Regions from separate parts of the Solibacillus sp. FSL W7-1472 genome, predicted to be linked through region 3. Evidence: riboswitches for the same ligand, from Rfam matches in the RefSeq annotation. Region 3 holds a riboswitch; each other region holds the start of a gene.

Region 1 (10,696 bases), 780 kb from region 3:
TGAGCGGCTGAATGTCGCTTCTTCGCCTGTTCCTTGTAACTCCACAAATTCGCCGGCACCTGTCATAATAACGTTCATATCGACTTGTGCAGCTGAATCTTCTACATAGTTTAAATCCAAAACTGCGCCAAAATTTTCTAGTTTTCCGACACTAGTTGCAGCTAAATAATCTGTTACTGGAAATTTCACGAATGGCTTGTCAACGCCTAATTTCGCAATTGCCTGTGTCATCGCTACAAATGCACCTGTAATCGATGCCGTACGCGTTCCACCATCTGCCTGAATCACGTCACAGTCAATCCATACCGTTTTTTCGCCAAGAGCTTCTAAATCAACGACAGCACGTAATGCACGGCCGATTAAGCGTTGAATTTCCATCGTGCGGCCACTTACCTTCCCTGCAGAGCTTTCACGACGTGTGCGTTGCTCTGTAGCGCGTGGTAGCATGGAATATTCAGCCGTAATCCAACCTTTACCTTGTCCACGTAAAAAACCAGGTACTTTTTCTTCAATCGTTGCAGTACAAATCACCTTTGTATTTCCAACGGTTATTAATACCGAGCCTTCCGGATGCATTAAATAATTATTATCAATTTGAACTGGACGTAATTCATTCACAGCTCGTAAGTCATGTCTAGTCATTCGTGACCTCCTCAATTTGTTCGCGCACTTATCTTATCACAATTTAAGGAGTGTCTAAAGCAGAAAAGCAAGACATAGAAGGAAAAAGCTCAAATTAGACAAAATGCCTAATCTGAGCTAACAACTATTTTTCGAATGTAATTTTACGTATATCCAATTCACCTTTTTCCAGCCAACGTTCTGCTATGGAACGGAAAATCGGCACGGAACCAGATGCATGCAGAATATGCTTAGGCGGTTCTTCATCTGTTCGTAATTGTCCTGTATAGCTTAAAATCGCTTCGACATCTTTTGCCGTTTCTTCGGCAGATGACAGGACATGAACTTGTGAGCCTACTGCTGCCTCAATTTGCTTTTGTAAAATAGGATAATGTGTACAGCCTAAAATGACTGTATCAAATCGCTCATCTTCAAGCGGCTTTAACCCTTTCGCAACGAGATCATACGAAAATTGGCCTTCGTATTCGCCACTTTCAACGAGTGGCACAAATGTAGGACAGGCAAGTGGAATTATTTTCGCTTTTGTCGACAATGATTTCACCGCTTCTTCATATGCGCCACTTTTGATCGTGCCTTCTGTCGCTAATACGACAACTTCATTGCGCTTTGTCTTTTTTATGGCCGCTCGTGCCCCTGCATTAATAACTCCTAAAACCGGAAATGGCATATGTTTTTGCAGACTTTCCAATGCAACGGCAGTCGCAGTATTACATGCAATGACAAGCATCTTCACATTCATCTTTTCGAGCGCTTTTGCCATCTCCCATGTAAAATTGCGGACTTCTTGCTTTGTGCGTGGCCCGTAAGGACATCGCGCCGTATCACCTATATAATATATTGTTTCATTCGGCAAAAGCTCCATAATCGCTTTTGCCACTGTTAATCCGCCAACTCCGGAATCGATAACACCAATTGGGGCATTCACTTGTACCGCCTCTATCCTATTTCATTAATAAATGTAGTTTTTGTAATGTTCTTGATAATTGTTCAAACTCTTCTGCGTTAAATTCCTGTGTAATATCCCGCAAATAATTTTGACGCTTAAAAATTACTTCTTCGATAATTCTTTCGCCTTCAGGTAAAAGATGAATCCGTACAACACGTCGATCATTTTCGTCACGTACACGCTGTACCAATTCATTTTTCTCCATCCGGTCCACTAAATCTGTGGTTGTCGAAAATGCTAAATACATTTTCGTCGACAAGTCACCGATCGTCATATCTCCTGATTCATGCAACCATTGCAATGCAATAAATTGCGGAGGCGTAATCGTATAATTACTTAAAATTTCTCGACCTTTTTGTTTGATTAAGTGTGAAATATATCTCAGTTCTTTTTCCAGGATTGCTACAGATTCAGAGCTATGTGTGCTGTGATCTTTCATCTACTCCATTCACTCCTCGATGCGTTTCATAGTTCTATTTTGAAGTTTTTTTTATAAAATAGCAAGCATCGAATCAGTAAATTGACAATTCCTGAAGTCTCAAAAGCTCAAGAATCGCTTGCGTACGACTTGATACACCCAGCTTTTGAATCGTATTGGAAATATGATTACGAACGGTTTTTTCACTAATGCCTAGCTTCGTTGATATTTCCCGTGTTGAATAGTCCTTTATTAATAGCTCAAAAATCTCGCGTTCTCTTTTTGTTAACAGCGAACGATGCTGCGGACGATTCATTTTGCAACACCCTCCTATCCTCTTCTTTGTACATTATGTCGAAAATACAAAGCAGGTGAGGGCATTTAACTATTTCCCAAGCAATAATTTTTTTTGCTCATCCAGTAGAGGGACACCTTTCCCCGTGTCACTGCTCAATTGTACAAGCGTTCCGCGCCCCGTATAGCATACTTCATCTTTTTCATTTTTCACCAAATAATGCAAATCAATTGAAGACGTGCCGATTGATGCCGTTTTAACAAAAATTGTAAGTTCTTCATCAAAGAACACTTCTTTCAAATAATCGCACTGAATGTCTGCCACAACGAGCATATTTCCTGTTTCCGATCCAGCAGTAAAATTATATCCTAATGCTTTAAAATATTCGATACGTGCATACTCGAAATAGGCAAATACTTTTGTATTGTTTACATGCCCGTACATATCTGTTTCTGAAAATCGTACCTTTACCTTTGTAGAAAATGAAAACCCTGCCATCCACTCTGCTGCATCCTGAATATATGTAGCTCGCATAAAAAATTCCCCCTTTGTCTGATTAGATCATCATCCCCTGATAATGAATACCCATTCATTATAGCATAATTTGTCAGAAGCAAAAAGCGATCAAAACAAAAAGACCCTCACCGAAGTGAGGGTCAATTATATTCATTCGATTAGTCAACCATGTGGTCAGAACCGAAGAAGTTTTTGAACATTTGAACTGTTGTTTCACGGTTAAGTGCAGCAATAGATGTTGTTAAAGGAATACCTTTTGGACAAGCAGCTACACAGTTTTGAGAGTTACCACAGTTTGCAAGACCACCGTCGCCCATAATTGCATTTAAACGCTCGTCTTTATTCATTGCACCAGTTGGGTGTGTGTTGAATAAACGTACTTGTGATAAAGCAAATGGACCGATGAATGATGCTGATTCAGACACGTTTGGACATGCTTCCATACATACACCACAAGTCATACATTTTGATAATTCATAAGCCCATTGACGTTTGCGCTCTGGCATACGAGGACCTTCGCCTAAATCATAAGTACCATCGATTGGTACCCATGCTTTAACTTTCTTAAGTGCGTTAAACATGCGCTCACGGTCTACTTGTAAGTCACGGATAACCGGGAAAGTTTTCATTGGCTCTAAACGAATTGGTTGAGTTAACTTGTCTACTAATGCTGAACAAGATTGTTGCGGACGTCCATTGATTACCATTGAACATGCACCACAAACTTCTTCCAGACAGTTCATATCCCATGATACTGGAGTCGTTTTTTGACCATCAGCAGTAACAGGATATTTTTGAATATGCATTAGAGCAGAGATAACGTTCATACCAGGACGGTAAGGAACTTCGAACTTTTCAACGCGTGTAGCACCATTCTCATTGTCTTGACGAACGATTTCTAACTTAACTGTTCTACCAGTATTTACTGTTTCCACTGTTTAGTTCCCCCTTCTACGCTGAGTAGTCGCGTTTACGTGGTGGAATTAACGAAACGTCTACTTCGGCATAAGTAATAATTGGTTCGCCCGTTGCCGGATCGAACTTCGCCATAGTTGTTTTTAAGAAGTTTTCATCATCACGTTCTGGGAATTCAGGCTTGAAGTGAGCCCCACGAGATTCGTTACGTAATAATGCACCCTTAGTCATAACTTTAGCTAAATATAGCATGTTCTTTAACTGACGAGTGAAGTGAGCACCTTGATTCGACCATTTTTGTGTGTCGTTAATGTTGATGTTTTCCCAACGCTCTTGAAGTTCAGTTAATTTCGCATAAGTTTCTTCTAATTTTGCGTTTACACGTACAACAGTCATGTTGTCAGTCATCCACTCACCAAGCTCTTTGTGTAGCAAGTAAGCGTTTTCTGTACCATCCATATTAAGGATAGCTTCCCATTTTTCTGTTTCTTCCTGTACGCGACGCGTGTAGATTTCTTCAGGTAAATCTTCTGCATGCTTTTTAAGTCCTTTAATGTACTTAACAGCATTTGGACCAGCAACCATACCACCGTAAATCGCTGATAATAATGAGTTCGCACCTAAACGGTTTGCACCGTGTTGTGAGTAGTCACATTCACCTGCAGCGAATAAACCAGGGATTTCAGTCATTTGGTCATAGTCAACCCATAATCCACCCATTGAATAGTGTACCGCTGGGAAGATTTTCATCGGTAATTTACGTGGGTCATCACCTACGAATTTCTCGTAGATTTCGATAATACCACCTAATTTAATATCTAATTCATGAGGATCTTTATGGGATAAGTCTAAGTATACCATGTTTTCGCCATTAATACCCAACTTTTGATTTACGCACACGTCAAAAATCTCACGTGTTGCGATATCACGTGGTACTAAGTTACCGTAAGCAGGATATTTCTCTTCTAAGAAGTACCAAGGCTTACCGTCTTTATACGTCCAAATACGTCCACCTTCACCACGAGCAGATTCAGACATTAGACGGTTTTTGTCGTCTCCAGGAATCGCTGTTGGGTGAATTTGAATCATTTCACCGTTTGAATATGTTGCACCTTGTTGGTAAACAATCGATGCTGCAGAACCAGTGTTGATTACTGAGTTTGTTGTTTTACCGAAGATAATACCAGGACCACCTGTTGCCATAATTACAGCATCAGAACGGAATGAGCGAATTTCTTCAGAACGTAAATCTTGTGCTACGATACCGCGGCAAACGCCTTCGTCATCAAGCACCGCACCAAGGAATTCCCAGTGCTCATATTTCGTAACTAAACCAGCTACTTCGTGTGCACGAACTTGCTCGTCTAGGGCATATAATAATTGTTGACCAGTTGTCGCACCAGAGAATGCTGTACGGTGCATTAACGTACCGCCGAAACGACGGAAGTCAAGTAAACCTTCTGGAGTACGGTTGAACATTACACCCATACGGTCCATTAAGTGGATAATACCAGGTGCTGCATCACACATACCTTTAACTGGTGGTTGGTTCGCTAAGAAGTCGCCACCATAAACTGTATCATCAAGGTGGATCCATGGAGAATCCCCTTCACCTTTTGTATTAACTGCTCCGTTAATTCCGCCTTGTGCACATACAGAGTGTGAACGTTTAACTGGAACCAACGAGAATAATTCAACTTCAGTACCAACTTCAGCTGCTTTAATCGTAGCCATTAAGCCAGCAAGACCGCCACCAACGACGATAACTTTACTTTTTGCCATGATTATTTCTCACTCCTCATTAATTGCTAAAAACTTTTACTCATATTTCATTCCATCTAGGATCTTAACTATGTAGTAGTGAACAAGTTAAGTGATTAGACGAATGCTAAGATAGCTGCAACACCAACGATTGCTAATACTACGAAAATTAACAACGTAACATAAGTTGCGATTCGTTGAGATTTGTTTGATTGCGTAATACCCCAGCTTACTAAGAACGACCATAAACCGTTCGCTAAGTGGAATGCTGCTGAAACGATACCTAAGATGTAGAATACTAACATTAATGGATTGTCAACGATTTCAACCATCATATTAAATTCAACTTCAGCACCGAATGCTTTTTGGATACGTGTTTGGAAAATATGCCACGCAATGAAGATTACAAGGAAAATACCTGTGAAACGTTGCAATGCAAACATCCAGTTACGGAATGTGCTGAAGCGTCCAGTATTGTAAGTTGCAGTAAATGCAATATACACTCCATAGAATCCGTGGAACATTAATGGAATATAGATAATGATCCATTCCATCGCTAACAACAACGAGTGTGGAAGTAATTCCATAACACCTGTTGCGTTATTGTAAGTTTCTTCACCGCCAACTGCAGTGAAGTTCAGAAATAAGTGGAACACCAAGAACAACCCGACAGGAACTACACCTAATAACGAGTGTAAGCGGCGCCATAAAAATTCACGATCTTTCGACAAAACTGTTACCCCCCTTAGTACTTGAAATACACATGCGCAACGTCTCAAATTTGTAAAAGTTGTGATGTTGACTGCGCATTTCATCATGGTACAATATTATGACATGTCCATTGTACTCTCAACAGATACTAGCGTCAAGGCAACGCGGGATATTTTATAATCATTTTAAAGACGGTTTTACGCTGTTTTGAGAACTGTTTTTTCTGCTTATAACTCATTTTTTCATGAAAGAATGAAAATTATAAGAAAATTTATGAAAGAGGTTTTTTATATGGAAGGGTACAAAATGAAAACGATTCCAACTTTTGGGTACGAAATCATTCGTGACCATCTTCTTCCTTCTATTTTAGGTAAGCATGAAGAAGATGTTTTATATTGGGCAGGTAAAGAAATTGCAAGAAAGTTCCCATTGTTTTCTATGGATGAACTGCCTTCATTTTTTATGGAAGCTGGATGGGGCCAGTTAGTTCTGGAAAAAGAAACGAAGGATGAACTTCATTACATACTTTTGACGACAGAAGAACTGCCACTCAATATTGTACAACGTTGCTTCCGTCTTGAAGCTGGCTTTTTAGCAGAACAAAAACAAAAGCAGCTTGGCTATTTGACGGAATGCTATGAAGAAAAAGATAATGACAAACATGTCGTAAAATTTACGTTAAAATGGGATTTAAAAGAGAAGATTTAGCCTTCACCTTATCATAATCAATAATTGCTGAAGCAGCAAATTTACTCAATAAAAAAGCTGGAAATAAGCCATTACAGCTCATTTCCAGCTATTACTTTAAGAAGCGGTTACTTCTTTCATCGCCAAATTGAACTCCTCATGCAACACATTCGCAGCACGAACCATCTCATCCTGTGGGATAACGACAGACACTTTAATTTCTGAAGTACTGACCATTTTTACAGGAATATGTTCGCGACCCAACCGTGCAAACATGCGTGCGGCCACCCCCGGATTGGATGCCATGGCAGAACCGATAATAGATACTTTCGCTAAACCTACTTCAAAATCCGCAAAACTAAAGCCAAGCGACAGTTTACTAGTTTCCAATACCCGTAAAGCTTCCGCAAACTCATCTTTCGAAATTGTAAAGGAAATGGTCGGCTTCACGCCATCAATGACTGCTTGCACAATAATATCCACATTGATATCATTTTCTGCTAAAACACTAAACACTTCTGCCAATGACGCGGTTTCATAAGAATCATAGCCTATCGTCAAACGAATTATATCCGATTCGTAGGCTACCCCGCGTACAAGTAAGTTTTTCTCCATGTCTACATCCCCTTTAATAAAAGTGCCTTCCACGTCTTGTACGAAAGAGCGTACAATGAGCGGTATATTATATTTCTTGGCAAGTTCAACCGCACGTGGGTGCAAAATTTTAGCTCCTAAATTTGCAAATTCCAACATCTCATCATAAGAAACTTCCGGAAGTTTCCTGGATTCTTTAACAATTTCTGGGTCTGCCGTGAAAATCCCTTCAACCGATGAAAAAATCTCGACACGCTCTGCTTCAAGAGCAACCGCCAATGCAACCGCTGAAGTTTCAGAACCCCCTTTGCCGAATGTTGAAATATTCTCTGTCCCCGTAACTCCTTGAAAACCAGCTACTACGACGATTTCTCCTAATGCTAAATATTCCTCAATCCGTTTACTATCTACATGATCAATCCGTGCATTGCCATGTTTTTGATTTGTTTGAATGCCTGTTTGCCAGCCAGCAAGCGACACCGCTTTACCACCATGCTCCTGAATTGCCATCGCCAGCATTGCACTTGTCATTTGTGTTGCAGATGCGACAAGCGCATCCATTTCCCGTTTCGACGGCTCATCGGTAATTTCGGCAGCATATTGTCGGAATTCTCGTCGTAAAGCGGGCATTGAAGAAACGACAACGACTAAGTTTATGCCACGTCCTTGCTCTTTTATCACTTTTTTAGCTACCTGTACTATTTTTTCCGGCGTAGTCAGTGCCGGACCACCAAACTTTACTACAACTGTCTCCATTTTTTCCCCTCCTTGAATAAAACCGAAAACAAAAAACGGCTTTCCATGTTCATGGAAAGCCGCCGTCAATACAAATAAATAGTTATAAGTTTTTCAGGATAGCCCTCCAGAACAAAAAGCTCTGACAGTTTTACATCTCTTAAATGCAAAACCAGCAAACTACGCGAACAATACGCACTTCACTTCGGCAGGACCCCCTTTCGATTGCTGTCAATGGAATTGTTCCTCCTCAAGCAATGTACTATTGAATACTGCACCTCTATCTTAGTAAATATTGAATTGTCTTAAATATTAGCATAACACTATTCTTTATTCAATGGTGCTTCATGAAAATGGCGATAAATAACTTCCGCCAATTTTGCCGGAACACCGGACTCCTGCAGTTGCAGCTCGCTTGCCTCGCGAATTTTTTTTACGGACCCAAAATGTTTCATAAGTTGCTGCTTTCGCTTCGGACCTACTCCTTCAATTCCATCAAGAACCGAAGTAATCGCATTTGTCTGATGCTGCTGACGTAAAAATGTGATCGCAAATCTGTGTACCTCATCTTGAATGCGCTGCAATAAATAAAAACCGTCACTCGTACGCTTTAACGGAACAACTTCCGGCGGCGTACCAAATAAAAGCTGGGACGTATTGTGCTTTTCGTCTTTTGCCAGCCCCGCTATTGGAATGACTAACCCCAGTTCGTCTTCAATTACTTCTCGTGCAACTTCCATTTGCCCTTTTCCTCCGTCTATGAGAATGAGATCAGGCAATGGCAGATTTTCCCGCAATACACGTGTATAGCGGCGTCGAATAACTTCCTGCATCGCACCATAGTCATCATGTTTAGCCGCTTCTCTTGTTTTATATTTCCGGTATTCCTTTTTCGCAGGCTTCCCGTCTATAAAAACAACCATTGCTGAAACCGGATCAGCTCCATGCATATGACTATTATCAAATGCTTCAATTCTTAACGGCAATGGAATTTGCATCGCTTCGGCAAGTGCTTCACAAGCCCCTACTGTCCGTTCCTCTTGACGTTCAATTAACTGGAACTTCTCGTGAATGGCGATTTCTGCATTTTTCATCGCTAGATCAACAAGCTCTTTTTTTGAACCGCGCTTCGGTGTCACTACTTTAACATCCAACAGCTTTTGTAAAATCGTTACGTCAATCGATTTCGGAACAAAGATTTCTTTTGGTAATAAATGATGCGGCTGTTCGTAAAAACGGCCGACAAATGTTAAAAATTCCTCTTCCGGCTCATTATAAATCGGGAAAATCGATACATCGCGCTCAATGAGTTTGCCTTGACGCACAAAAAATACCTGGACACACATCCAGCCTTTTTCCACTGCATAGCCAAATACATCTCGGTTGCTCAAATCATCTGTTACAATTTTTTGCTTTTCCATAATTTGATCGATATGGGCGATCAAATCACGGAATTCCTTCGCACGCTCAAACTCAAGATTTTCGGCAGCATCGATCATTTTTTGCTGAAGATCTTGCTTTATTTCTTCGACTCCTCCGTTTAAAAACTTTGAAATCTCATCGATCATTTCGTCATACACTTGTTTTTCAATATCCTTTACACACGGTGCCAAACATTGCCCTAAATGATAGTACAAGCATACTTGATTAGGCAGATGTGTACATTTACGAAGCGGATACAAACGGTCCAGTAATTTTCGCGTTTCGTTTGCTGCATAGGCATTCGGATACGGTCCGAAATATTTTGCTTTATCCTTCTTCACTTTTCTTGTCGTAATAATACGCGGGTATCGTTCGTTCGTAATTTTTATATAGGGATACGTTTTATCATCCGTTAATTTCACATTATATTTCGGGTCATGCAGCTTAATTAGATTCAGTTCCAGAATAAGGGCTTCCAAATCGCTTGAAGTCACAATATACTCGAAGTCTTCAATCTCACTTACTAGTCTCGCTGTTTTGCCGTCATGGCTTCCCGTAAAGTAAGAACGCACTCGATTTTTCAATATTTTGGCCTTACCGACGTATATAATTGTGCCTTGACGGTCTTTCATAATATAGCAACCTGATTCGTTCGGTAATATTTCTAGTTTTGCTTTAATGATTGCATTCATCTTCTCACCTGTTTAATATGTCCTTTCTTTATTTTAACTGATTGGAGTATTAGAAAAAAGCCGTACACCTTATACGGCATACGGCTTTTTGACATATCAATTGCGCCTTGGCGTTTGAATGGCCAATGGTTTAATTATTTGTTGTCGTTAATGAAATCGATTAACGCTTCTTTTGGCATGAAACCAGCAGTTTTTGCTTTTAATTCACCATCTACGAATAATAATAATGATGGGATTGACATGATTTGGTAATCAGCAGCAGTACCTTGGTTGTTATCTACGTCCACTTTTACGATTTTAACATCGTTACCGATTTCTGTATCTAATTCTTCAAGAACTGGAGCGATCATTTTACATGGTCC
Region 2 (10,696 bases), 1.7 Mb from region 3:
TTTATGTTTAAATTTGTAGCCAAACCATAAAGCGGCAAACAATGGTAAGCCGATATATGAAACGACGACACCGTACCAGTCAATTGTTCCGCCCGTAAATGCCATATAGTTTTGACCTAGCACGACAATCATACATAAGGCAAACGCGAATAGCGGTCCAAATGGGAAGAATTTGGATACATACGGTAAATCGCTCAATGAATGTCCTTGTGCGACATATGCACGGCGGAAGCGGTAATGACTGATGGCAATACCGAGCCAAGCGATGAAACCGGACATACCGGAAGCATTCAACAGCCAAATGTAGACAACACCGTCACCGAAAAACGATGCCAGGAATGCTAACGAACCAACTGCTAATGTAGCTAAAAGTGCATACATTGGAATACCGCGCGATGTTACTTTCATGAAAAGTTTCGGCGCTTTTCCATCTACCGCTAACTGATAAAGCATACGACTAGCTGCATATAATCCTGAGTTCCCTGCAGATAACATCGCCGTTAAAATGATGGCATTCATAACAGATGCCGCAAACGCCACACCTAGGTTTTCAAATACTAATGTAAATGGACTTGTCGCAATATCTTCAGATAAAAGACGTGAATCCGTATACGGGATCAGTAATCCGATTGCACCGATTGCGAAAATGTAAAACAGCAAAATACGCCAGAATACTGAACGAACTGCTTTTGGAATGTTTTTGGCTGGATCATCTGTTTCCCCTGCCGTTACCCCAAGCATTTCCGTACCTTGGAATGAGAAACCGGCTGCAAGGAAAATACCGAATAGTGCAAGGAAACCGCCATTAAACGGTGCATCATCTTTGAAGAAATTCGTAAAGCCGACCGGATCATTCCCGCCTAAAATTCCGAAAATCATTAAGAAGCTGACAATGATGAAGACAATTACCGTTGCAACTTTAATCATCGCAAACCAGTATTCCGCTTCACCGAAAGCTTTTACAGACGCTAAGTTAAATGATAAAACAACTACGATAAATAAAATGGTCCATAACATTGAAGAACTGTCCGGGAACCAGTATTTCATAATTAACGAAACGGCCGCAATTTCTGCTGCAATTGTAATCGCCCAGTTGTACCAATAGTTCCAGCCAAGCGCAAAGCCTAAAGCCGGATCAACAAATTTTGTTGCATACGTACTAAACGAACCGGATGTTGGCATATAGGCAGCCATTTCCCCTAATGATGTCATTAGGAAATACACCATCACGCCGATCAGTGCATATGCGAGCAATGCCCCACCAGGACCTGCCTGTGCAATGGCACCACCTGATGCTAAGAATAAACCTGTACCGATCGTTCCGCCAAGCGAAATCATCGTTACATGGCGACTTTTTAAACTTTTTTTCAACCCGTTATTATTACCGAGCTGATCTATTTTAATCTCACTCATGAATATAAAACTCCCTTTTTGTTTTGTTGGTGAAGTGTAAAAGAAAAACCACCACAAGTTTTTGTGATGGTTATAGTTACACCTCATCAAACTTGAAAGATAGCTCAACACATGCTCACACATGTGACAGTTCTGTTCCTTATCGGAAACAGCCCCAGCATTATTTTCAAGAAGAAAAATAACACTTCGGCAACCATTCCTTTCATAAAGCTTCACCGATTCTTCCTAATCTCAGCTATACTAGTCTTAATGATTGCGACCTCTACCTCATAATTTACATGAGGTAATGTTTTATTTAATTTAATTGAATCAATGATTAAAAGTCTAACATAACATTTTTTTGATAGCAATGGCTTCACCTTTATTCTGTTTTTTATGAGTATTCACACTACTCTAACATATATCAACATACAAAAGGAGAATCTAAAATGGACACACAACAAGTAAATCAAAATAGCAAAAAAATACTATTCAACCGACCGCTCATCTATTTTATGGTAGCCGTATTTTTATTTGCGACCACATTACGTACACCGATTACATTGATCGGCCCGATTATTTCATTTATACGTGAAGGACTTGGGATATCGAACTTTCTTGCAGGCTTTTTAACGACTATTCCTTTAATTGCCTTTGCGGTTGTATCACCATTTGCACCACGCATTGCCCGTAAGTTTGGGATTGAATGGACATTATTTTATTCCGTCATTTTACTTTGTGCAGGGATTTTACTGCGTTCGCTAGGGGCAACGTCTTTACTCGTTATAGGAACAATATTAATCGGGGTCGCAATTGCATTCGGGAATGTTCTTATCCCTAGCTATTTCAAATGGAAATTCCCATTACATATCGGATTATTAACAGGGATCTATTCCGTTTCAATGAACATTTCTTCCGGAATTGCTGCAGGCTTCAGTTATCCTATAGCGGCAAACGCAGGATGGCAAATCGCAGCAGGTATTACAATTATTTTAGGGATTCTTACATTACTAATCTGGCTGCCGATTTTGCGCCAGGAAAAAATTGCATTAAATATGCCGACATCGCAGACTAAGAAAACGCAAATGTGGAGGTCACCGCTTGCCTGGGCAGTCGCTGGAGCAATGGGATTCCAGTCGTTCATATTTTACTGCTCGTCTGCATGGTTGCCGGAAATCTTCATTAGCCAGGGCCTTGATGCTACAGCGGCCGGGTGGATGGTATCCGTTATGCAGTTTGCACAAATTCCGATGACATTTATTATTCCGATTCTTGCAGGGAAAATCGCTTCTCAACGTCCGATCGTCATTTTCTTTACGATTTGTTACTTAGTCGGTTTTACTGGTGTCTTAATGGAATGGACAAGTCTTGCTGTCGTATGGATGATTTTATTAGGCTTTGCAGGAGGGGCTTCGTTTGGTTTAGTACTGATGCTGTTTTCATTGCGCACAAAGACAGCCTATGATGCAGCTGAACTTTCCGGCTTCGCACAATCAATCGGTTATTTTGTTGCCGCAATCGGGCCAGTTTTGTTCGGCTTTGCACATGATTTGACGGACAGCTGGACAATCCCGGTTGTGCTGTTCATTCTCATTTCTGTTCTATTGTTTTTGGCTTCCTTTATGAGCTCAGACAATCGTACAATATAACCAAACGTATGTACCCTTTTATGATATAATAACCGTAGTAAATAAAAGGAGTACAGAACTATTGCGTAAAAAGAGAAGACGGAATAAAAAACGCCTGCCAGTAATCCCGCTATTTTTCATCGCATCGGCTGGTACAGCTGGTTTTTATGTAACGAAAACATCTGAAGGCATCTGTATGGGAATTGTCGCTTATTTCGTTCTATATATCGCGTTTAAAATTTGGCTGAAATCGCTGAAGACGAGGAAATTGCGGAAGTCCGGCATTCGCGAAGTCGATAAAATGACCGGTGAAGATTTTGAAAGATTTTTAGGCGAATTATTTAAGCGCCGCGGATTTAAAGTGAGCTATACCGCTACGAGCGGTGACTACGGTGCCGACCTTATTTTAAAGGACGGAAAAGATATTATTGCAGTCCAGGCAAAACGCTATTCCGGTACTGTCGGTGTAAAAGCGGTACAGGAAATTATCGGGGCGGTAAAAATGTATGAAGCAACAGAGGCATGGGTTGTCACAAACAGTCATTTTACACGCCAGGCCGAAAAACTTGCCGACATCAATGACGTTTATTTAATGGATCGAGATGAATTGATTCAAATTATGTTAAATAAAAGGTAAAAATAGGTGTGCAGGGGCTATGGCTTCCTGCACACCTATTTTTAGTTGGACTATTGCTGATAAAGTGAAACTTCAATCAGTGGGGGGTTTCTTCATCCCCACTGATTGTTAGTTGACCAATCGGGCTTACTACCCGTTAATGCGGGATAAAAATAGTTTGGTTTTTTAATCGTGTTGGCAATCGGTTCATGATACAGGTCGGTCGTTGCAGGAGATAATGGCGGGACAAGCCATACCCAGTTCCCTGTTACTTCCCGGCCGCTTGCATGTTCCTGCTTTTGAAACAGCTGAAACTGCTGGGCAGCGGTATGATGATCAACAATACTTACACCCGCTTTTTTAAACGAATGCAGCACCGCAACATTCAGTTCTACGAGTGCCCGGTCCTTCCAAAGCGACGCATTCATTGCAGTATCCAATCCCATTGCTTCCGCCACTTTCGGCAGGAAATTATAGCGGTACGTATCCGCCAAATTGCGCGCCCCGATTTCCGTCCCCATATACCACCCGTTAAACGGCGCTGCCTGAAAATCAACGCCCGCAATATTAAAACGCATACTCGAAATAATCGGTACTGCATACCATTTCATATTTAACTTTGAAAAATCATAATCCGGATGAGTAATCGCCACTTCCAGCACATGCTTTTCAGGAATTTCAAAAAACATTGGCTCCCGGTTATCTACTTGAATGACAAGCGGTAAAACATCATAGTTTGAACGTGCACCTTGCCAACCAAGATTTTCACATATTTTCGTAAACTCCATCGAGTCCGAATCTCCAACAATCCCATCATCTGTCTCATAGCCTGCATAGCGAATGAGCTGGTGGTTCAACACCCGTACACATTTCGGGTCAAACAGTGTAATGGCCGGTCTGATTTTTCCGTTGTTTGTCGCAAAATCGATATGGTGTAGAAGTGCTTCATAAATTTCGACCTCATTTAATAAATGGCGCTGATCAAACACATTTAAGCTATTCCAAAACAGGCGTCCGATGCATTTATTGCTGTTGCGCCATGCAACCCGTGCACCGTGCGTAAGCTCATCTGTCGTTAAGGTGAAATCAGGAAGATGCGCCTCTTTCTTCCGTTCTTTCAGCCACTCTTCTGACTGCTTTGTTTCTTTTTTATATAAAGTTAGGAATTCTATTCGTTCATGCAATACTGTAGTCGTTGTTGCCATTGTTTCATCCCCTTCTAATCCCATTTTCGCGCCTTCGATAGGGAATCTCAACAATACAACAACCGGTTAAAACATGTATTTTTCATATATGACTAAAATTGTTCATAATGTTTGTATCTTTTAATTTCCATCTTTTATAAGGCGAATTAAAATCTTACCTTGATGCTTTCTACTTTCGATTAGGCGATGCGCCTCCTGAACTTCCTCTAAATCATAGACTCGCGCAATTGGAACGCTTAATTGTCCACCTTCGAACAATGGAATAATCCGCTCAACAACAGGAGCAAGGCGAGCAGGAGCCTCCTTACGAGTTGTACCTAAGCTGAAACCTTTTATGTTTCGGCAGCTATTGTGCACATCGCTTGTTGATATTACACCAGCTTTTCCACTACTGTTTCCAAACTGCACTAATGTGCCAAAATTAGCTAAGCATTCAAGACTTGCCTTTGTAACATCACCAGCGACCGAATCAAAAATCACTTGTGCCCCTTTACCATTAGTATGTTGCTTAACGCCATCTACAAAGCTGTCGTAAGTAAACACATCATCAGCACCTATACTCAGAACATAATCTTTCTTACTTAAATCACCGACAGTTCCAATGATTTTTGACACACCATAATGTTTTGCCAACTTCACAAGCATTGTCCCCACACCACCAGCAGCGCTATGTACGACAATTGTATCTTCCTTTTGTACATCTCCAATTTGTTTAAGTAATATCTCAGATAATATTGTCACGGTTGGAAGTGCTGCGGCTTGTAATGGATCGATTGTTTCGGGAATTTTAAAGGTTAATGATTCCTTCGCGGCTACTACTTGCTGATAAGAGCCCCCATTAGGGAATGCGAAAACATAATCTCCTTTTTGAAATACAGAACTTTTACTTTCGATGACTTGCCCTACAATATCTAAGCCTAATGTAATCGGAAATGTACTCTGACCTTTACTTCCCATGCGCGTTTTAATATCTGCATAATTTACACTCGTATATAGCCCCTGTATTAATACTTCTCCCTGTTGAATGGCAGGTATTTCTACATCCTCTAAAATTAAAACATCTGCCGTTCCTGCTTTGTATTGACGTACACTTTTCATTTCACGCACTCCCCTTTATTTATTTCAAATAAAATAGCCGCCCGGATTCGGACGGCAACTCTTCGTTAAACAACACTTAGTAGCTTAACTCATCCTTCTTCATTAATAATTACATTTTTCCCACGTAATTTCATAAGAATCGGAATCAGTATCCATAAAACTGCAATAATTAAAAAGACTAATGAAAGTGGTTTTGCTACGAAAATACTGTATTCTCCATTGGAAATTGTTAATGCGCGACGCATGTTGTTCTCAATCATTGGTCCTAACACAAGCGCTAAAACTAATGGGGCCACAGGGAAATCATTTTTCGCAAAGAAATAACCTGCAATACCGCATCCTAATAATAGGAATAAATCAAATGTCGTATACTGAACTGCATATACACCAAAGAATGAAATGGCAATAATAATAGGCAGTAAAAATCTTTTCGGTGTTTGGATGATTTTAGCGAAAACTCGAACTAGCGGCATGTTTAATACAAGCAGCATTAAGTTTCCAAGGAACATACTCGCGATTAATCCCCATGCTACATCCGGATGTTCCTCAAATAGTAATGGGCCTGGCTGAATATTGTACATAATGAACGCACCCATTAAAATAGCTGTCGTTCCTGATCCCGGGATTCCTAATGTTAAAAGAGGAATCATCGCTCCACCCGACGCCGCATTATTTGCAGACTCCGGAGAAGCAACGCCGGCAATGTTTCCTTTACCAAACGATTCCGGATTTTTGCTGATTTTCTTTTCTGTAATATAAGCAAAGAATGAAGCAAGCGTCGCTCCTGCACCTGGTAGCACCCCTAAAAAGAAACCAAGGAATGAGCCACGTGTAATTGGTGCCGCACTATCTTTTAAATCCTGTTTTGTAGGTAAAATGCGATTAATTTTCGCGATAGGTTCATCGTTGCCATCCTTCTCAAAAATCGTTTTAAATACTTCACCTAATGCAAATAAACCTACTGCAACTGTTAAAAATTCAATTCCACTAAATAAAACCGGTTGGTCATATGTAAATCGGGCAATTCCTGAAACAGCATCTATTCCAATCGTTCCTAATAATAGGCCGAGAACCGTCATAATTAATGCCTTCGTAATCGATTTACCCGCTAAACCACTTACCGCTGCCAATCCTAACAGCATTAGCGAAAAATATTCTGCCGGACCAAAATTTATTGCTACTTTAGATAATGGTCGGGCTAATAAAACCAATCCGATTAACGCAATAATACCTGCGACAAAAGAACCGATTGCCGCAATAGATAAGGCGGCTCCAGCTCTTCCTTGCCGTGCCATTTGATATCCGTCCAGCGTCGTAACAACTGAAGAAGATTCGCCTGGTGTATTTAATAAAATAGATGTTGTAGATCCACCATACATTGCACCGTAGTATACTCCCGCCAGTAATATGATTGAACTAGTTGCAGCCATTTCTATTGGTAAACCTGACGTTAATGTAGCCGTAACAGGAATTAATAATGCAACCCCACTCATTGGGCCAATTCCTGGTAGTACGCCTACAGCTGTTCCAATAACTACACCTAATAATGCGAATAATATATTATGCCATTGAAAAGCAATAGCAAACCCATCTAATAAGTACTGTATCGTTGACAAATTAGCTCCTCCTTTCTATTTAGAGTGGGAATTTAGGCAATGATCCGCCTAATACGTTGACGAAGCCGAAGTAAATAATTGCTGAAAATGCGGCTGCCACTATAATTGAGCTAACCCACTTTCCTCGTTCAAGTGTTTGAAATGAGATTAATAAAAATGCAAAGGTCGTAACTAAATAACCTAGTTTTTCAAGCAAAAATGCATAAGCAACCGCTGAAACAAAAATAATCAGGAATCGCTTATAATTAGAGAAGCTCTCCCCTTCCTTATCTTCAGCAATTTTATACATTGCCTGATGACGAATCGTTTCAAAAAATAGCAAAATACTTAATATAATTAGAGCTATTCCTAATCCAAACGGAAATGTACTCGGGCCTATTTGAGAGCCGTACGCACTTGTAGATATTTTTTGGGATTCGACGATAATTAATATTCCTAGCACTAAAAACACAACACTAGCAACACGGTCAAATTTTAAATTCAACGTTGTACACCTCCTATAAAGAAGATATGGGCAATAAATTTGCCCACATCAAGGTTTCATTATTTTTGCATACCTAAAGCTGTTAAAATTTCAGTAATCGTTCCTTCTTGTTCTTCAAGGAATTTCACGAAATCATCACCTACACGGAAGTCTTGAGCCCAGCCGTTACGCTCTAATTCTGTTTTCCATTCCTCTTTATCGTTTAACTCTGTTAGTTTTTCAATCCAATAATCCTTTGCAGTATCAGACATATCTTTAGGTCCGAAAATACCGCGCCAAATTGTGAACTCTGCCTCAATCCCTAAGTCATACAATGTCGGGATTTCTTCTAAACCTTCAAGTGCTAACTTTTCCGGTGATGTAACTGCCAATACTCGAACGTCACCGCTCTTCACATAAGGTGTTACAGTTGAAATATCTGTTCCGATCGCATCGGCATTATTCCCTAATAATGCTGCCATCGCTTCCCCGCCGCCGTCATAAGAAACATATTTTACGGCTTTTGGATCAATGCCGTACTCATATGCAGGTAAAATTGTAACTAAGTGATCCATTGAACCTGGAGCGGAACCGCCAGCCATTGTAAGCGCTGTTGGATCTGCCTTAATAGCATCCAATAAATCAGTTAACGATTCGTAAGGAGAGTCAGCACGAACAACAATTGCACCAAAATCCTTCGTTAGCTGTGCTAAAGGTGTTGTATCTTTATATCCGTAAGGGCTATTCCCTTCAGCTTTTAAGTTATTAATTAAAATCGGTGGTGATTTTACCATTAACATATGGTCGTTTTTAGCTTCTTTTGTCGCGTAAGTTGCCATGAATACGGCACCACCGCCACCTGGTTTGTTTTCTACTGTTATCGGTTTTTCGATTAATTTTGTTTCATTCATAACTTTTGCAATCGAACGAGATGTTAAATCCCATCCCCCGCCAGCCCCGGATGGTGCTACGATTGTTAAGTTACTTGTCGGATAGTCTTTATCGCCTGATGATGTCCCCTCACTATCAGTACACGCTGCCAATGTCAGTGTTAACGCCGCTGCTGAAAATAAAGTTAACAGCTTCTTTTTCATTGTCATAAAAATAGTCCCCCTTCTGTCTCACGCGTTATGTAAGCGTTATCTTAATTAAAAAGGATATTGTGTCTTTTTTATATATAACGAAACTATTGTCTTTTATTTTCATAGTGTCTATATTGTTCATATTGTTCACGACATAAAAAAGAGCATGTCCCTATTCGACATACTCTTGTTTGTTATTTTTTTATAAAGTACCGGCGCTCTGGTCTGCCGACGTAGCCATAAATATGCTCAACAAAAATTACTTTTTCATCCATTAGATGCTCCAAATAACGCCTCGCTGTAGTTCTGCTGATCCCTATTTCTTTGCCAAGTTTTTCAGCAGTAATTCCTTCATCGCAATTTTGAATATAGGTCACCACTTTTTCTTTTGTAACAGAATCAATGCCTTTAGGGTTGCTTCCCTTTTCCAGTTCACCCGCATATGTAAGGTTATTCCACAGTTTTTTTATATCCTCAGCCTGTAAGCGGTCGGTTGAGCTAAGTATTGTTTTTTTCTCTTTATATTTGAGAAGGCATTCTTTAAAACGCTGTAGTGTTAAAGGCTTTAATAAAAAATCAATCACACCGCTCGCATATGCCTTTTTTACAATTTCAACCTCCGCTGCTGCCGTAATTAAAATAATATCGGTATCCATATCCTTTTGCTTAATATAATCGATTAGTTCTGTCCCCAAGTTATCGGCAAAGTAAATATCCAGCAAAATCAATTCCGGCTTTATTGTATCCAGCCAAATTTTTGCTTCTTCAATTGTATGGGACATTCCTATCGTTTTAAAACCATCAATTTGCTCAAGAAACTTTTCATGTATTTGAGCAATCCGCATATCATCTTCAACGATTAGTACTTCAATTGTATTCCCCATACGACTCACCCCTCTTTTGGAATTGAAAAAATGAATAGTGCCCCACCCAATTCTCCACTCTCAATTGCAATTGATCCATTTAATTTTCTCAGGTTTTCATCGACGATAAACAAGCCATAACCCCGATGCTCTTTGTCTTTTGTTGACTGCTTTTTTTCAAATATATTGTTGATCACTTGTTGATCGATTCCATTCCCTGAATCTTCAATTTCACAAATGACTTCTTTTTCATCCTCGTAAATATAAATTCGTACGATACGTTCTTCTTCATCTAAATGCTCTACTGCTTCAAAGGCATTTGTTACTAAATTCCCTAGGACTGAAATAAGTAAATGCTTTTCAAGATGTTGACCCAGTTTCCCACAAAAACTATCTTCATCTAGTAATAACGTAACCTTTAATTCTTTCGCTCTATTATAAAACCCGATGATAAGACCGCAAATAAACGTATCTTGTATTTTTTCGTTTAAAAAGGATATTAACGCATGATTCCCAAGTCGCTCAGAATGAATCAAGTAGAGGGCTTCATCATATTCCTTCAGTTGAATCAACCCTGAAATCGTATATAAAAAGTTATTGTATTCATGTGTCTGTGCCCGTAACGATTCGATATACTGTTTTACTTGTGACAGCTCATTGGCAACTAAATCAATTTCTTCAAACGGTCTAAAACTGGACACCGCACCGGTTACTTCGCCATTATTAACAATCG
Region 3 (10,696 bases):
CACAACAAGTGAAAGATATTATTGCTCGCTTCCCGAATGTTAAAGAAATCGTTTGGGTACAAGAAGAACCAAAAAACCAAGGTTCATGGACATATGTTCTTGAAACATTATATGATATCGCTGAAGGCAAAAAAGTACGCTATGTAGGACGTCCTGCAATGAGCTCTACTTCTGAAGGCGATGGCGATTCACATAAAGCAGCACAAGCTAAATTAGTGAACGAAGCACTTGAAAAGTAATAAATGATTTGTTTAAAAAGAGCTGCTTCTATTTAAAATAGAAGTGGCTTGCTATACAATGAATGTGTAGCGTAATTAAAGGAGGATATGAACGTGGCTGAAATTAAAGTCCCTGAATTAGCAGAATCAATTACTGAAGGAACAATTGCCCAATGGGTGAAAAAAGTTGGAGATCGCGTAGAAAAAGGCGAATTCATCGTTGAGTTAGAAACTGATAAAGTTAATGCTGAAATTATCTCTGAAGAAGCAGGCGTTTTAAAACAAATTTTAGCTGAAGAAGGCGATACTGTATTAGTTGGACAAGTAATCGCAGTAGTTGAAGCAGGCGAAGGCGCAGCACCAGCACCAGCTGCAAAAGAAGAAGCTCCAGCAGCAGCTCCAGCAAAAGAAGAAGCTCCTAAAGCAGCAGCAGCAGCACCAGTTGCAGTTGAAGAAACTTCAGGTGAACGTGTAATCGCTTCACCAGCAGCACGTAAATTAGCTCGTGAAAAAGGTATCGACTTAGCAGCAATTTCACCAGTTGATCCACAAGGTCGTGTACGTGTTCAAGACGTTGCAGCACATGGTACAGCTCCTGTGGCTCCAGCAGCAGCTCCAGCACCAGCAGCAGCAGGCAATGGTCCAATGATCTTTACACCAGCAGCTGATACAGACCGTGTAACAGTAGAAAAAATGAGCCGTCGTCGTCAAACAATTGCAAAACGTTTATTAGAAGTTAAACAATCAACTGCAATGTTAACTACTTTCAACGAAATTGATATGACGAACATTATGGCATTACGTAAGCGTAAACAAGATGAGTTCGTGAAAGCTAACGATATTAAATTAGGCTTCATGTCATTCTTCACAAAAGCTGTAGTAGCAGCATTAAAGAAATATCCATATGTAAATGCACAAATTAACGGTGATGAAATTCACTTAAACAACTTCTTCGATATCGGTATTGCTGTATCAACAGAAGAAGGTTTAGTAGTACCAGTAGTTCGTGATGCAAATGCGAAAAACTTTGCTGAAATCGAGAAAAACATTGCGGAATTAGCTGGTAAAGCACGCGACAAAAAATTAGGCTTAAACGACATGGCTGGCGGATCATTCACAATCACTAACGGTGGTGTATTCGGTTCATTAATGTCTACACCGATCATGAACGGTACTCAAGCTGGTATTTTAGGTATGCACTCAATCGTAAACCGTCCAGTAGCTGTTAATGGTGAAGTTCAAATTCGTCCAATGATGTATGTAGCATTATCTTATGACCACCGTATCATCGATGGTAAAGATTCTGTTGGCTTCTTAAAAACAGTTAAAGAAATGATCGAAAACCCAGAAGATTTATTATTAAATTCTTAATAGTATCTTATATGCTAATGCGCAATATGTTATATATTGCGCATTAGCTTTTTTTTACAGATAACTTTCAGAAAAATGATTGTTGACGGAAATGTCGCAATAATGTAATATAAACATATCAATTTCATATCAAAACCTCACATTCTCGTGAGGTAGAGGCGCGATACTTAACAGTTTTATATGGAGCCATGAGCTGGCTGTGAAATATAAGAGAAGGAAATATCGCCGAAGTGTTGTAAATGCTCAATTTTACAATGCTGGGTCTGCAGTGAACAATTGCAGAACTGTCTCAATCATCTATATCCCTGATGGTTGAGTTGTGCTATCTCAAAATGGGAACTGTAGAGGATTCGGGCTAATTATAATTTAAACGACCTAAAGTTCTTCTTTTAGGTCGTTTTTTGTATACGTGAACCCCGAAATTTAACAAAAAAGGAGAGATTTTCTATGAAAAAAAGACTATTAATTTTATTGACTGCCATGACAATGCTATTGTTAGCAGCGTGTGGTTCAAGCGATGAAGGTACTACAAGCGGTTCTGATTCAGACAAGAAAGTTATTAAAATTGGTATGGAAGCAGCGTATGCCCCTTTTAACTGGTCACAAAAAGATGATACTAATGGCGGAGTTCAAATTGCAAGTTCAAAGGAATTTGCAGCAGGCTATGATGTGGAAATTGCGAAAAAAATTGCAGAAGGTCTGGACATGGAATTACAAATTGTTAAAACAGACTGGGATGGCTTAATTCCATCATTACAATCAGGTGCCATTGATCTGGTAATTGCAGGTATGTCACCAATGCCTGAACGTAAGGAAGTAATTGATTTCACAGAGAACTATTACACAAGTGACTATGTCATTGTTGTAAAAGAAGACGGTCCATATGCAAATGCAACTTCGTTACCTGACTTTGCAGGTGCAAAAATTACAGGTCAGCAATCGACAACACATTATGATGTAATCGATCAAATCGAAGGTGTTCAAAAACAAGTAGCGGCAACTGATTTTGGTGCAATGCGAGTGCAATTACAGTCAGGTGCGATTGATGGATATGTTTCAGAACGTCCAGAAGGTATCTCTGCTGAAATGGCACTGAATAATATTAAATACATCGTACCTGAGCCAAACTTCGAAGCAGACGAAGCGTCAACAGCTGTAGCAGTAGGTTTGAAAAAGGGATCAGATTTACGTGAACAAATTAACAAAGTTTTAGCTGAAATTTCGGAAGAAGAGCGTCAACAACTAATGGAAGACGCAATTGCAAATCAACCAGCAGCACAATAATCGTGTCGCATTAACAGTTTTGATGAGGTTGTCTTGCCGGCAAACGGAAGACAACCTTTTTCTATTAAAATTATGGTTTCATACATAAATAGTAGAAACAAAGAAAGAAATGGAGGACAAGGCGATGGCATTTTTAGAATCATCATGGAACTTGTTTACGAACAACTGGGATTTATTTGTACGTGGTGCTTGGACTGCACTTCTATTGGCAATTATCGGGACAATTTGCGGAACTCTGATTGGATTTTTTATCGGGATTATGCATACGATTCCACAACGTAAAAAGAATGTAAAATCAATAGTTTTAAAAGTACTTAATTTCATATTAACATCATATGTGGAAATTTTCAGGGGAACGCCAATGATGGTTCAAGCGATGGTGGTGTTTTATGGCCTCGTATACTTAGGCATTGATATTGACCGCTTTTTAGCAGCTTCTGTTGTTATTAGTTTAAATACGGGAGCATATATGGCTGAATATGTACGTGGCGGTATTGTTTCGATTGATAAAGGGCAATTTGAGGCAGCACAGGCGATTGGCATGAATCACCTGCAAACGATGATTCATATTGTCCTGCCGCAAGTCGCACGAAATATTTTACCTGCAACAGGGAATCAGTTCGTAATGAACATTAAAGATTCTTCAGTATTAAGTGTTATTTCGGTTGTGGAACTATTCTTTACGGCAAACTCGATTGCAGGCAGTAACTATAAATATATCGAAGCGTTCTTTATCGCAACGATTTTGTACTTTATTATGACATTTACTGTAACTCGTTTCTTACTATTATTCGAGAAGAAGATGGACGGACCTTCTTCATATAAAGTTGAGCTTATTACCGGCAACAAGCTAGAAAAGGATGGTGAATAAAATGACAGTTGTAATAGATATTAACCATTTAAATAAAAAATTCGGCGATCATGAAGTATTGAAAGATGTGAATTTCCAGGTAAACAAAGGGGAAGTCGTAACTTTGATTGGTTCTTCTGGTTCTGGGAAATCAACACTGTTACGCTGCATTAATCTACTCGAAACACCAACAGCAGGAGAAATTATCTATAACGGAGAAAATATTTTAAATGACGGTCATCAAATTGAAAAGTACCGTACACATTTAGGGATGGTATTTCAGCAGTTCAATTTATTCAATAATTTGGATGTACTAAATAACTGTATTGTTGGCCAAATGAAAGTGTTGAAGCGTTCAAAAGAGGAAGCAGAAAAAAATGCGATGAAATATTTGGAGCTTGTCGGTATGAGTGCCTATAAAAATGCGAAACCGAAACATTTATCCGGTGGACAGAAACAACGTGTCGCAATCGCCCGTGCATTAGCGATGGATCCCGATGTAATGCTGTTTGATGAACCGACATCAGCGCTTGACCCTGAAATGGTAGGGGAAGTATTAAAGGTAATGCGCCACCTGGCAGACCAAGGAAACACTATGCTGATCGTTACACATGAAATGGAGTTTGCCAAGGAAGTATCGGACCGCATTGTCTTCATGGATAAAGGGGTTATCGTAGAGGAAGGCCCTCCGGAACAGTTGCTTGTAAATCCGAAACATGACCGGACAAAAGAGTTTTTGAAACGAACATTACGGTAGTAGTAAAAAGCTCGCAGTCAAATGCGAGCTTATTTTCGTGAGTTCCATTCGCTTATTAAAATAAATACAATTGCAAAAGCAATTACAATTGCGAAAAACCACATTGGAATACTACCAAAAGCCATAAATTCCACCTCTGTTTGAAAGTTTAACATGGAATAGTAGTTCTATCAAATACCGGAAACAGCGATAAATTAAATCAATTTTTAATGTGTTCGGTGCCTATGTATTTATATAACAAACAAGAAAAGTTGATTTTTACTACAACGCGCTTTCCACTGGCAGGAAAATCATATAAAATAGGAGAGTATCGATATTAGTTAAAAGTGAGGGAACAACATGCTACATTTAAAATGGAAAGATGCACCGACAATTCGCACAGTAAAGTGTGTACATACAGACGCATCAAAATATTTAGTATCAAACGTATTAACAGTAGGTAAAGAATATGAAGTGAAAAACGAAACAGAAGAATTCATTTTTGTAATCGACAACACGGGTGAAGTTGGCGGATTTTACAAAGACTACTTCGCTTAAAAATAAAAAGGGAGTGAGAAAAGTCATAATGGCTTTTCACACTCCCTTTTTATTTCTGTTCTAATATTGTATGCTCGATTTCATGGCGCTTTTCGTCTGTCTCTACATGAACACGTAATGTATCTTCAATATCGTGCAATAATTGCATCTGGGTCTGTTTAAACCGGTCAATATCACTATGGGATAATGCAGGGCGATTCGAGGCTTTTTTGGACACTTCCAGCATTTTACCGTTTTTACGCATCAATTGTTCTGAAGCATCCATTAGCCGTTCCTGAGCCCGTATTGCACGACGCTGATTGTTCATATTTAATAACATCGCAATTTGGGACTGCCATAAAGGGATAGTCGTCATAATCGAACTTTGAATTTTTTCGATTAACATTTGATTCGTCTGCTGAATCATTCGAATTTGCGGTGCATATTGAATTGCCACTTCCCGCGATAGTTCCAGATCATACATACGGCGGTCAATCCACTCGATTTGCATTTCAATGTCTTTCAATTCATGCTGTTTAAAAGGATTTTGTCCTTCTACAATTTCTTTTTGCATTGAAGGTAGGACAACATCCCGCATATGCTGTTTTTTTATTTCCAATGTTGCGATATAAACATTAATTTCCTGGAAATAGTCTTCATTTATTGCATATAGTTTATTTAAAAACTGGTAATCGTTTAATAACGCATTTTGGTTATATTCCAATTGGATGCTCAAGCGGTCGATGCGTTTACTCAATTTGTTGTAATGGGTCATAATCTCTTGAATAGACTGAGTCGGTCGGCTGAAGAGTTTTGCAAAGAACCCTTTTTCCTGTTCGATTAATGCATCCGGGTCAATCATTTCTAAATGCTGCATTAAATCGGATAATACTTCACCGACTTTCCGGACATCTTTGCGCTGAATATACTGCAGCATCTGTGTTGTAAATTTTTTCAATGCTTCTTGTGCTGGTAAACCAAATGAAAGAACCGTTTCGTAATTTTTCGGCTCTAAATTTTGGGCTAATTGCAGTGCCCGTTGTTTCATATCATTAGATAATGATGCGAAAAGCGGTGAGGCTGCATTGTTTGCAACGTTCACCGCAAATTGTTCTTTACTTACTTGCAAGTCAACATTTTCACTTGCTGTAAAGGCATCAAATGGATTATTTGTCATATTCATTTGTTACTCACCGCCGATTTTTAATCGATCTTTACGCTTTTCATTCGACAATTTAGCAAAGTCGAGTTCAATTTTTAAGTTTTCGATATCCGAAGATAAAGCACTTTTTAAATCCGATTCCATTGTAATTTGGAGATCTTTCAGCGTTCTGCGTGTATCTTCCAATGCTAAATGTACATCCGTACCAGGTACTTGTTCCTTTGTCAGTAACGTGTATTTATCAGACAACTGTACGGCTGAAGGTAGATGTGCATAGAAGAAATCTTCCACTGCATAAAACTTTTGAGGGTTTGTTTGCACAATATTGATAATACGTTTTGCTAGTTTGGACATTTCATTTATTTGCTTAAAAGCACGTACCGAACGCACTCTGACATATTGCTGATTTAATGCCTGAATATGTGAACGGGCCTGTTTTAATTGTGCTTCGATTAAATTGTATTCCGATTTAGAAAGCCCAATTTTTTTACTTTGTGTTGTTTTCTGAATAGCGTATGTTATTTTATTACTGATGAAATATGCTGCTGCTCCAAGAGGTAATGCCAGCATCGTTGTTATGCCGGTAAAATTAACAAACGTTAGTGTGGCAGCTGTCGAAAAAACCAATACATTAATTAGATGGCGTGTTAGAAAATTTATAGGACCAAGCATTGTCATACCTCCTTTACTCGATACTATTGATACGTATGAAACGTAAAAAAGTTTCACTGTTTCTTACAATATCGCAGAAATATTAGCGGAATTATTATTTTAAGCCACATATATTACCTGAACTTATTATGGCGGCTTTTTATTAATCGTAACAAGTTTTGGCTCTATTAAAAAGTAAAAAGATTTAAAAAGCGGAACAAATATTATCATTTCCAATCTTCCCCTAATTATAATGAGCATTATTAGACAATGCGGGCAATTGTGTATAAAATATAGAGAAAGAAAGGATAATGTATATGTATAAAATTATTTATATGAAGGCAGATTATGAGCCTTGGTGGCAATTTGACGGTTGGGAAGAGTATATTGTATCAACGAAACAATTTGATACAGAGCAGCAATTCCAAATGGCATTGAATCATTTGCTTGCTCAGTTTCGTAACAAATATGAGTTTGAAGCACATAAAAATGAACGATTTTATGCATTTTGGTCAGAGGATGAATGTGAATTTTGTGAAGCCTGTGATGATGATGCCCAAATATATCATGGCATTATTGTACTAACGCCAGAAGCGATTACACGATAACTACATTAAATTGAAAATTTGCTTAATTTGCCAAATGGTAATTGACAGTCATTATTATGATATATATACTATATTTAACAATTGAAAGATGACCGAATACAATGGCTTCACATATTACAAACAGTAATCGAGTTAGTTGATCGGTACTCTTGTAATATGTGTTTTTTTATTTGGTTTTTTAATTGTTAACTTTTATTTTTGGAGGTATTTATTATGAAACAAGGTACAGTAAAATGGTTTAACTCAGAAAAAGGTTTTGGCTTCATTGAATTAGAAGGGGAAGACGATGTATTCGTGCACTTCTCTGCAATTCAAGGTGAAGGTTTCAAAACATTGGAAGAAGGACAAAAAGTTGAGTTCGAAGTTGTTGATGGCAACCGTGGACCACAAGCATCGAATGTAATCAAACTATAATAGTACAAATTCCGAAGCTGCGTATAAAAGTACGCAGCTTTTTTGTTTTTACATAATTTTTCCAAATCGTGATATAATTTAGAAAATAATTTGAAAGGTTGAGTTACCAATACGACAAGTACATAATGAAAACACGAGTAAAAACAGAACAATAAAATCGGCTGTTATTATTGTTTTAGTAACGGCAGGTTTGTTCGGACTGTTTTACTGGGAAAAACAAAGTAAACAAACTAACAAAAAAATGAACCAACTGGCAGATAGTGATGAAAATTTTATACCGATCAGCGATACATATTTAAATATTGAACAGTATGAACTTTTTTACCGGAATAATCGAATGCGTTCGAATGAAGATGTAGTGTCTTCTGCATTAAGACATGCGATATCTAAATATGCGCTCATCGATTATATGCAGCAGCAAAATATTACGCTAAGTCATGAAAAGCGTCAATTCCAGCGGGAAACTTTAGATAAGCAGCTTACATATGATTTGCAGGATCCAATATTAAAGAGCTATTTTGAAAAGATGTTCCAAGATCTTCAAATTAGTAAACAGGAATATATAGAGGAATATTTACTCGTTAATAACGAATATGCTTCTTTAAGTGTTGATATGGAACTGAACCAACTTAGCTATCCAACTGAAGATCAGGAGAAGATTTATAAAGAAAAGATGGGTATAACCTTTGATTACCAGGAATATTTAGCAGAAAGTGAATTCATTCATATCGAGCCTTCCAGTAAGGATATCGATTTGCCTTTTACAGTTGAGCGGAATTTATTTAAGTTTGCTAAAAATCAGGATGGGGAAATTATTCTTGCTTCAAAAGAGTTTAATACGATGGGGATTACAGATGAACAGAGCCATATAATTTACGAAGTTGGAGAAAGGAATAATCTACAGGAGTTGGCGCGGTATAATTTCAAACAGTATGAAAATGCGTTACAGCAAGAAGCGGCATCGGGAAATGAAAATGCGCCGGTTGCGGATGAGTTACTGGAATTATTTAGAGTAGTGGAGCGGAGTATAGACATGGATCTTGGTGAAGTGGTAAATTATCAGTTCAGCAAAATCCCTTCATACGACGTTAGCAAATTGCGGAAGCATCAAGACATTACTTTAAAGCTGGTTGAGCATGAATATTATTACCGTGCAGAAAACATTCCTAATAAATCCTATGCTTACCGAATTGCCAATGAAGAAGTAGGTGCGATGTATGGTTTATTTAATTATTTGAAGCAGGATTTCGAAACCGAAATAGATGAAGCAGCACGTTCAAATGCGCGAATAAAGCTTGAAAAGTCGCTAATTGAGCAAATGGAAAATCCTTATTTTAAAAAGTATATGGATGATTTATTGAAGTCATTTGATATTCCATTATCTACGTATTTAGATGATTACTTATTAGTGATGGAGGAATATAAACTCTTGTTGCAGCTAATGAGAGAGCAAAATTTAGGTCTTGATCATAATGGCCGGTACAATAAAGGCTGGATCGAAGCGCGCTACAGAATGGCTGCAGATTTTACATGGGAAGATAAATTTGAGAAAATGTGGTCGATGGATGATGAGGAAATTGTGGAGCCACTTGAGCCACAGCCTGATTTATCATTTTCTTTACCGGAATATGCACCTCAAATAGGTATAAATAAAAAAGGACAATATGCCTTTACTAATAGTTCCACACTTTATTTGTCTGATGAACAGCAAATAGTATTTGATCTGCTTGTCAAAACGTTTGATTTACCGGTTCTTTCCCGTTATTCAATTACACAATATATAGACAAACTGGATCAATTAAAGGCTGATGAAACAAAGAAAAAACAATTGCATGACATACTCGATATTTACAAAAATACGATTATCGAATAAATAAAAAGAAGGAGTGCAGATTAACTGCCTCCTTCTTTTTTTATCTATTAGCTTAAACCTTGTGCATCTTTCCACTCTAGATACTCATCATATGATAATGGTTTATCTAAAATAGAACCATCTTCACGGATTTCGATTACGCGGTTTGCGATTGTTTGAATGAATTGGTGGTCATGTGATGTAAAGATCATCGCACCTTTGAAGCGGATTAAGCCTTCATTCAATGCTTGAATTGATTCAAGGTCCAAGTGGTTTGTTGGTTCATCCAATAATAATACGTTCGAGTTTGAAAGCATCATTTTTGAAAGCATACAGCGAACTTTCTCTCCACCTGAAAGTACAGCAGGAGATTTCTTCACTTCTTCACCAGAGAATAGCATACGGCCTAAGAAACCACGTAAGAATGATTCAGTTTCATCTTCCGGAGAATAAGGGCGTAACCATTCAACTAATGACTTTTCGTTACCGCCAAAGTATTGGTCATGATCCATTTCGAAGTAGCTTTGAGATGTTGTAACACCCCATTTATACGTACCGGCATCTGCTTGTTTACGACCCATTAAAATATCCATAAATGCAGATTTTGCATTTGGTGAACCTAAAAGGATAATTTTATCTTCTTTGTTCATTGAGAAGCGGATGTCTTTGAATAATGTTTCGCCATCTTGTGAAGCTGTTAAGCCATCAACTGTTAATACGTCATTCCCGATTTCACGACCAGTTTGGAAGTTGATGAACGGGTACTTACGGCTTGAAGGACGGATGTCATCCAGCTCAATCTTATCAAGCATTTTTTTACGAGATGTTGCTTGAGAAGATTTCGATGCGTTTGCAGAGAATCGTGCAACGAATTCTTTTAATTCTTTAATTTTCTCTTCTTTTTTCTTGTTTTGGTCTGCCATCATTTTTTGCGCTAATTGACTTGACTCATACCAGAAATCGTAGTTACCAACATAAAGCTGAATTTTACCAAAGTCTAAGTCAGCGATATG

What was found. A riboswitch is a leader RNA that binds a small molecule or an ion and turns the genes downstream of it on or off. The one in region 3 is predicted to bind lysine.
Positions count from the first base shown of each region.
Region 1: another riboswitch for lysine. It lies ahead of MKY07_RS13530 (aspartate kinase); the one in region 3 lies ahead of MKY07_RS09515 (transporter substrate-binding domain-containing protein).
Region 2: another riboswitch for lysine. It lies ahead of MKY07_RS01400 (amino acid permease); the one in region 3 lies ahead of MKY07_RS09515 (transporter substrate-binding domain-containing protein).

Region 1 is NZ_CP150208.1:2,706,517-2,717,212, forward strand. It holds gene rph (ribonuclease PH) at 1-642, opposite strand, end outside; gene racE (glutamate racemase) at 767-1,567, opposite strand; gene MKY07_RS13495 (MarR family transcriptional regulator) at 1,584-2,027, opposite strand; gene MKY07_RS13500 (LuxR C-terminal-related transcriptional regulator) at 2,101-2,322, opposite strand; gene MKY07_RS13505 (thioesterase family protein) at 2,392-2,835, opposite strand; gene sdhB (succinate dehydrogenase iron-sulfur subunit) at 2,976-3,752, opposite strand; gene sdhA (succinate dehydrogenase flavoprotein subunit) at 3,769-5,514, opposite strand; gene MKY07_RS13520 (succinate dehydrogenase cytochrome b558 subunit) at 5,610-6,224, opposite strand; gene MKY07_RS13525 (YslB family protein) at 6,496-6,912, shown strand; gene MKY07_RS13530 (aspartate kinase) at 7,009-8,241, opposite strand; lysine riboswitch at 8,333-8,511, opposite strand; gene uvrC (excinuclease ABC subunit UvrC) at 8,544-10,334, opposite strand; gene trxA (thioredoxin) at 10,469-10,696, opposite strand, start outside.
Region 2 is NZ_CP150208.1:270,076-280,771, reverse strand. It holds gene MKY07_RS01400 (amino acid permease) at 1-1,413, opposite strand, end outside; lysine riboswitch at 1,506-1,686, opposite strand; gene MKY07_RS01395 (MFS transporter) at 1,842-3,041, shown strand; gene MKY07_RS01390 (restriction endonuclease) at 3,103-3,657, shown strand; gene MKY07_RS01385 (nitric oxide synthase oxygenase) at 3,750-4,841, opposite strand; gene MKY07_RS01380 (zinc-binding dehydrogenase) at 4,962-5,939, opposite strand; gene MKY07_RS01375 (tripartite tricarboxylate transporter permease) at 6,029-7,555, opposite strand; gene MKY07_RS01370 (tripartite tricarboxylate transporter TctB family protein) at 7,575-8,039, opposite strand; gene MKY07_RS01365 (tripartite tricarboxylate transporter substrate-binding protein) at 8,099-9,118, opposite strand; gene MKY07_RS01360 (response regulator) at 9,295-9,984, opposite strand; gene MKY07_RS01355 (sensor histidine kinase) at 9,990-10,696, opposite strand, start outside.
Region 3 is NZ_CP150208.1:1,925,953-1,936,648, reverse strand. It holds gene MKY07_RS09525 (2-oxoglutarate dehydrogenase E1 component) at 1-239, shown strand, start outside; gene odhB (2-oxoglutarate dehydrogenase complex dihydrolipoyllysine-residue succinyltransferase) at 333-1,589, shown strand; lysine riboswitch at 1,735-1,922, shown strand; gene MKY07_RS09515 (transporter substrate-binding domain-containing protein) at 2,037-2,873, shown strand; gene MKY07_RS09510 (amino acid ABC transporter permease) at 2,998-3,744, shown strand; gene MKY07_RS09505 (amino acid ABC transporter ATP-binding protein) at 3,746-4,480, shown strand; gene MKY07_RS09500 (DUF6501 family protein) at 4,820-5,017, shown strand; gene MKY07_RS09495 (toxic anion resistance protein) at 5,067-6,179, opposite strand; gene MKY07_RS09490 (5-bromo-4-chloroindolyl phosphate hydrolysis family protein) at 6,183-6,830, opposite strand; gene MKY07_RS09485 (DUF1033 family protein) at 7,127-7,417, shown strand; gene MKY07_RS09480 (cold-shock protein) at 7,631-7,831, shown strand; gene MKY07_RS09475 (hypothetical protein) at 8,022-9,704, shown strand; gene MKY07_RS09470 (ABC-F family ATP-binding cassette domain-containing protein) at 9,752-10,696, opposite strand, start outside.